DNA from 2 places in the Bacillus silvicola genome. Region 2 is predicted to be linked to the other one. Evidence: riboswitches for the same ligand, from Rfam matches in the RefSeq annotation. Region 2 holds a riboswitch; the other holds the start of a gene.
The links. Region 2 has a riboswitch for preQ1 ahead of ACP6L7_RS04270 (QueT transporter family protein). Riboswitches for the same ligand answer to the same signal wherever they lie in the genome.
Positions count from the first base shown of each region.

Region 1 (3,422 bases), 230 kb from region 2:
CATCCTATTTTTAATGATTTGAATTTATACCAATGGGTTCAATTTTTGGATTTGCACGAACAAAGGCATCTTACACAGCTAAAAGAAGCAAAACATGCAATTTTACAGCGATAAAGTGAAACTTTAATCATTGGATGGCATCCCGCACTGATTATTATTCTTTACCGATCGGGCTGCCCTCAAATAACGGGATAAAGTGAAAGAAGCGGTGAACCGCTTCTTTTCCTTTTTTACTCATGCATAGTTTTCTTTCTCATTTTGGAATACTACATGGAGAAGAGAAAAGGAGTTGAAAAGTATGTCAAAGAAAAAGAGAGAAGAAGAGCGCGCTTGGAAAGCTCGGAAAGAGAATCAAAAACCACATGGAAAAGTGAAAGCTTTTGCAGAATTAGTTGAAGGAACAGAAAAAACGTGATGAATTTCATCACGTTTTTTGTATGATTGGGAAAGTTAATAAAAATGTTGTACCTGTTCCTTTTTCACTAATAATATCAATCTTTCCATTCATTGCTTGAATGACACTGAAGACGACCATCATCCCGAGTCCGGTCCCTTTTTCTTTCGTCGAGTAGAAGGGTGACCCGAGGCGTTTTACTTGTTCTGGATCCATACCAACGCCTGTATCTTTTATATATAATTGTATATGTTTATGGTCTGGAACTAATGTAAGAATAAGGTCACCACCGTTAGGCATAGCCTCAATACAGTTTTTAAAAATATTTAATAAGCATTGGTTCAGCTTTTGCCTTTCACCAGCTATAAAGAAAGATGTACTTTGTTTTATGTAATGTATACGAACATTCGTTAAATTGGCAAGAGGTGTAATCAAAGACAACGCATGAAGTAATTCTTCCTCTACTTGTAATTGTTGTTCTTTTTCAATACTCGGTTTTGCAAAAGTTAAGTAGTCGGTAAGAACATGATTTGCTTGTTCGATCCCATTAATGGCTATGTCGATATATAATTTTCGTTCCTTCTCAGAGCACGTATTTGACTGTAAAAGTTGCAAAAATCCTTTCGTTGAAGTTAAAGGATTACGAATTTCATGAGAGATGGAAGCCGCCATTTCGCCGATTAAATGAAATTTCTCAGCGTTCATAAGTTCATTTTGGAGACGAACTTGCATTTGTAATATGTGTAGTAAATATAAAATAAGGATCGTGCCAATCATCGTACATAGTTCGTACACAATGATATGTGGTATATAATCTGCATCATTTGTAACACTTGCAAGGAAAAATGGTATCCAACCAAATCCATAAGTAAGACTGTAAAAAATAGCAAGTGTTATTTTTATATGATTAGAACTTCGATTGAAAAATTTGTATGTTAATAGTAGAACAATAAATAGGAGAATAGAAGCGATAAAGGATGGAAACGCACCTATTCCTCCTAATAAAAAGCGATAAATGTTTAATACAGCTAAAATAGAACCACCAGCAATAGGCCCTCCCGTTAACGTACCGACAATTAATACGATATGTCGCATGTCGAACTGAAAACCATTATTTGTTTTTGCTGCAAAAGTGATACATAGTATGGTAGCGAGGCAACACAATACAATAAATATAGCTGAATTTAATTTAGGAGATCGTTTCCCTTTCTGATTCCAAAATAAATGATATACGAGCATTGTAACGAGAATAGATAATATATTTAAAAAGAGGTAAATAATAAAGAGTTCCAGTGGGATGCCTCCTCTCTTCTAACATTAAATTAATCATACTATAAAATGAAAGAAATGAAATGAGAAATAGCGGAAAAATCAGAAATTTTTTATGGTAGTATACAATATGTTACAATAAGCTTTGTCAATGAAAGAAGAAATTCCATGCACTGCATGGGAGAGGTTCGCGAACTCCCTCTATAAAAAACTATGGAAACAACAATATCCTTAGGTATTGTTTTGTTTTTTTATTGTGACAGTTCAAGAACGTTCTTTCTTCTTATTCGTAGTAGAGAAGGAGAATGAGTGAAATGAAAAAAGAAAAAGCAGTTGTTGTTTTTAGTGGTGGACAAGATAGTACAACATGTTTATTTTGGGCGATAGAGCAGTTCGCAGAAGTGGAAGCTGTAACGTTTAACTACAATCAACGTCATAAGTTAGAAATTGATTGTGCAGCAGAAATTGCGAAAGAGCTAGGTATTAAACATACGATACTAGATATGAGTCTATTAAATCAACTTGCTCCAAATGCGTTAACGAGAACGGATATGGAGATTACACATGAAGACGGTGAATTGCCATCGACATTTGTAGATGGACGAAATTTACTATTCTTATCATTTGCTGCTGTATTAGCAAAACAAGTTGGAGCACGTCATATTGTAACAGGTGTATGTGAAACTGATTTTAGTGGTTATCCAGATTGCCGTGACGTGTTTGTGAAATCGTTAAACGTTACATTAAATTTATCTATGGATTATCCGTTTGTCATTCATACACCACTTATGTGGATTGATAAAGCAGAGACATGGAAATTATCTGATGAACTTGGTGCATTCGAGTTTGTTAGAGAAAAAACATTAACATGTTATAACGGAATCATTGGTGATGGTTGCGGTGAATGTCCAGCATGTCAACTTCGTAAAGCAGGATTAGATACGTACTTACAAGAACGCGAAGGAGCGAACAACTAATGGATAATTTCTTTGGATTTCGCATCGTAGAAAATTTGCAAAAAATGGACAAGGATATTCAGCGTGAACAACTCAAGTATCATAATAGAAGAGTAATGGTCAGCAAGGAATTTACATTTGATGCAGCGCATCATTTACACTGTTATGAAGGTAAATGTAAAAATTTACATGGCCACACATATAAAGTCGTATTTGGAATTAGCGGATATGTAAATGAAATAGGCCTTGCAATTGACTTTGGAGATATAAAAGAAATTTGGAAAAATGAAATAGAAATTTATTTAGATCATCGTTATTTAAATGAAACATTACCAGCAATGAATACGACTGCTGAAAATATGGTAGTTTGGATTTATGAAAAGATGGCAGAAGCATTAACAAAAGATAATCGTGCGAGTGAATACAAAGGAGCGCGTGTTGAATTTGTTCGTTTGTTTGAGACACCGACTAGTTATGCGGAAGTAAGACGGGAGTGGATGCTCGATGAGTAAAATCCCAGTCTTAGAAATATTTGGCCCGACTATTCAAGGTGAAGGAATGGTTGTAGGACAAAAGACGATGTTTATCCGTACAGCTGGCTGTGATTATAGCTGCGCTTGGTGTGATTCTGCTTTTACGTGGGATGGATCGGCTAAAGATCAAATTAGACAGATGACTCCAGAAGATGTTTGGAATGAGCTTGTAGAAATTGGTGGCGAAAATTTTTCTCATGTTACGATTTCAGGGGGAAATCCAGCATTGCTGAAAAATATTGAGTTTCTTCTTTCTATATTAAAAGAGAA
Region 1 is NZ_JBNGVC010000001.1:1,045,198-1,048,619, reverse strand. Features, by position in the region: gene ACP6L7_RS05565 (DinB family protein) at 1-114, shown strand, start outside; gene ACP6L7_RS05560 (DUF6254 family protein) at 299-415, shown strand; gene ACP6L7_RS05555 (ATP-binding protein) at 425-1,633, opposite strand; PreQ1 riboswitch class I at 1,841-1,884, shown strand; gene queC (7-cyano-7-deazaguanine synthase QueC) at 1,978-2,640, shown strand; gene queD (6-carboxytetrahydropterin synthase QueD) at 2,640-3,131, shown strand; gene queE (7-carboxy-7-deazaguanine synthase QueE) at 3,124-3,422, shown strand, end outside.
Region 1: linked by a shared signal. The riboswitch ahead of queC (7-cyano-7-deazaguanine synthase QueC) and the one ahead of ACP6L7_RS04270 (QueT transporter family protein) in region 2 are both predicted to bind preQ1.

Region 2 (3,422 bases):
TTCGTGTATATTTAAATTAATCATTTAGCAGAATATTCGAGAATATAGCATTTTTAAATTATATTTTCTTTTTAATGAATTTCACTAAATGAAAAAAAGTAATCGTTTTTTAGGAGGAATTGTAACATGCAAGGAAAAGTAAAATGGTTTAACAATGAAAAAGGTTTTGGATTTATCGAAATGGACGGCTCTGATGATGTATTCGTACATTTCTCTGCTATTCAAGGCGACGGCTACAAAGCTTTAGAGGAAGGTCAAGAAGTATCTTTCGACATTACTGAAGGAAACCGTGGACCTCAAGCTGCTAACGTAGTAAAACTTTAATCCAACATATGACAGGAGGTTACCTTACTTGGTAACCTCCTTTGTTATTCTTTTGTATATTTCCGTTTTACAGAGCGAAAACTATGTGAAATGTGCAAAATACAAAGGAGGCAATAACAATGAGTTCACATGTAAATGATTTTGAAGAAGTAAAATTCCGTGTAGAAACAGCACAAAAAATGGTAGGTTCTGCAACAATTTCAATGGATCCGGACACATTAGAGCATGCCACTACTGCAGTAGAAGCGGCTCGTTCTCAACTAGAAATTATGAAATCCGTTGCGACGGATTTAGACGAACCGTTTCTAATGAATGAAGAAAAAAAATTAAGTAAATGTGAGCATCAATTACACGAAGCGAAGCACTAAAAAACATCCAGAGAAAATTCTCTGGATGTTTTTTCATGACAATTGCTCTCCATACTTTTTTAATTTCTCTCCAACCGTACATTGCCGTATACAAAAAGAATGGGCATAGTATTTACTATGATTTTTCCGATTATGATTCTGTAAGAAACATCCTTCACAATACGTCTCTAATAAGTCATTTACCTCTGTAATGAGTTGCTTTTTATTCACCTTTGCACCTCTCTATTCGGTTATTTCTTTATGACTGTCAATCGCCGTCCCTTCTAATGCTTGCGTTGCTAATTGATGCGCCTCTTTATTTTGTTTTCTAGATATCGGTTCACAAACAAGCTTTAATTTCATTTTCTTTGCTTTTTGTTCAATTTGATCTAAGTAATGATTTAAATGTTCATCATAGCAAGGCCATTCACCAGCTAATTGCTGCAGTACAACTTGAGAATCCCCCCGAAGTGTAACTGGTTCATATTTAATTCCTAATTCCTCGAGTATATTCATCCCGTATAATAGTGATGCATACTCCGCTTCGTTATTGTCATATATGCCTTCTATGTATGCATTGCGACGAATTCGATAATTTGTATTTCCTTTTTTATAGTATACACATATACCAACCCCAGCTTCTTTCGTCTGTACATCATAACCACCATCAAAATAAACTTGAATTTCTTGAGGCTCTTCCTCCACTTGCTTACTCAGTTTTTTCATTTCTTTTAATGACCATTCCGCGTCCATTTCATCAAAAAATAATAGTTCTTTCGCTCTTCCTGTTTTCTCAAAATCCTCCGCAAATTGAAGTACTTCTTCTATGTTCATGTACTCTGTTGTTAATTCCGTTTGTAAACCACGCTTTGTTTTATACAACCAATGAATTTTATATTTCATACTAGATTCCCCTTATATAAGACTTCTTATATTTATTTTATTATATTTTATCAAGAGTCACAGTATTATATTCAATATAATCACATACAAAAAGAGCCACCCTATATAAGGAACGGCTCTTTCACCTATTACATAAATCTTTCAAATTGTACTCGCTTATTAATCCAGTACATTACAGGCATACCAATCGCCATTACAACAAATTCACCAACTGCACACGTTAGCCATGTTAATAAAAATGGCAGATCAAATGCAAGATGAAGTTCGATTGCTATCATAAACATTGTGACTGTAAAGATCACCGTATTAAAAATCATGCGAGCCCAAACACCTTTAATAAAGCGCATAGAAATAATAGTTGCAAGTAGTGCAAGAATCGATTGTCCTACTCCAAACACTAAATCGTAAGCGATCATAGGTGAGAAAAAGAGATTCGTTAAAAATACACCTAATACAATCCCGTAAATTGCTTTCTTATTGAATACAACGAGATGATTAAACATCTCTGAAATACGAAACTGTACATTCGTAAAGCCAAATGGCTGAATAAGCATAGAAACAGCAATATATAATGCCGCTAAAATACCATTACCGACTAATGTTCTTATATTCATGACAAAATCTCCTTAGTTTTTTTACGTGGGATGGTTTCGAACCACGTTATTCGTTTTTAAGCAACAAGAGTATATTTTACGCAATAGGCACTCTTTCGTCAATAGATTCCTATCATTTACTACCTTTTTTCTTTTGGACAACGTATAATAAAACATATGAAAGATTTAGGAGGTTTCACTTCATGACAGCAACAATTCAAAATGAAAAAGTGATCGTTTCCATTTCTGACAAAGGTGCAGAATTACAAAGCGTTCGCTTAAAAGAAGATAACACTGAATACTTATGGCAAGGCGATTCTACTTATTGGGGGCGCCGCGCACCAATTTTATTCCCAATTGTCGGCCGATTAGTAGATAATACATACTACGTAGATGGTAAACCATATTCTTTAACACAACACGGCTTTGCTCGTGATCTTACATTCTCTGTAAAAGAACAAAGTGAAACGAATATCACTTATATTGTTACTAGTAATGAAGAAACATTAAAAAAATACCCATACGAATTCGAATTACTCGTTTCTTATGAGCTAGACGGACAAATCGTTCATGTAACATATGGAGTAAATAATCCTACTTCAAAAGAGATGTTCTTCTCAATCGGAGCACACCCTGGTTTCAACTTCCCCTTATTAGAGGGCGAATCATTTACAGATTATCATTTATCATTTAATGGTTCTGAACGATTAGAAACAAGCGTATTAGAAGGACCTTACCTTTCAAGTAAAAAGCAATTAATCGCTGAAAATACGAATGAATTACCACTTACATACGATTTATTCAAAAATGATGCGCTTATTTTTGAAAATATGAATACGAATGAAATCTCTATTCGTTCTCATAAACATAATAAATTTGTAAAAGTAGAATTTGACGGCTTCCCATTTGTCGGCGTATGGACACCAGGCGAGAACGCACCTTTCTTATGTATTGAACCTTGGTACGGGATTGCTGATGAAATAAATCCAGCAAAAGATTTCAAGGAAAAAAAAGGAATTCAATCTTTACAAGCGAATGAAACATTTACATGTCGTTATAGTCTTACAATCGGCTAAGTACTCTATCCCCTACTTCAAGGAAACATATAAGTAGGGGATAATCTTATAATTTGGAGGTTTCTCATTTTGATTGAAGTATATATTGATGGTGCATCAAAAGGAAATCCTGGTCCTTCTGGTGCAGGAGTGTTTATTAAAGGGGTTCAACCAGCTGTACAATTATCATTTCCCCTTGG
Region 2 is NZ_JBNGVC010000001.1:817,331-820,752, forward strand. Features, by position in the region: gene cspB (cold shock-like protein CspB) at 127-324, shown strand; gene ACP6L7_RS04255 (DUF2564 family protein) at 444-692, shown strand; gene ACP6L7_RS04260 (zinc-finger domain-containing protein) at 726-902, opposite strand; gene ACP6L7_RS04265 (ribonuclease H family protein) at 915-1,574, opposite strand; gene ACP6L7_RS04270 (QueT transporter family protein) at 1,703-2,188, opposite strand; PreQ1 riboswitch class I at 2,195-2,239, opposite strand; gene ACP6L7_RS04275 (aldose 1-epimerase family protein) at 2,371-3,243, shown strand; gene ACP6L7_RS04280 (reverse transcriptase-like protein) at 3,313-3,422, shown strand, end outside.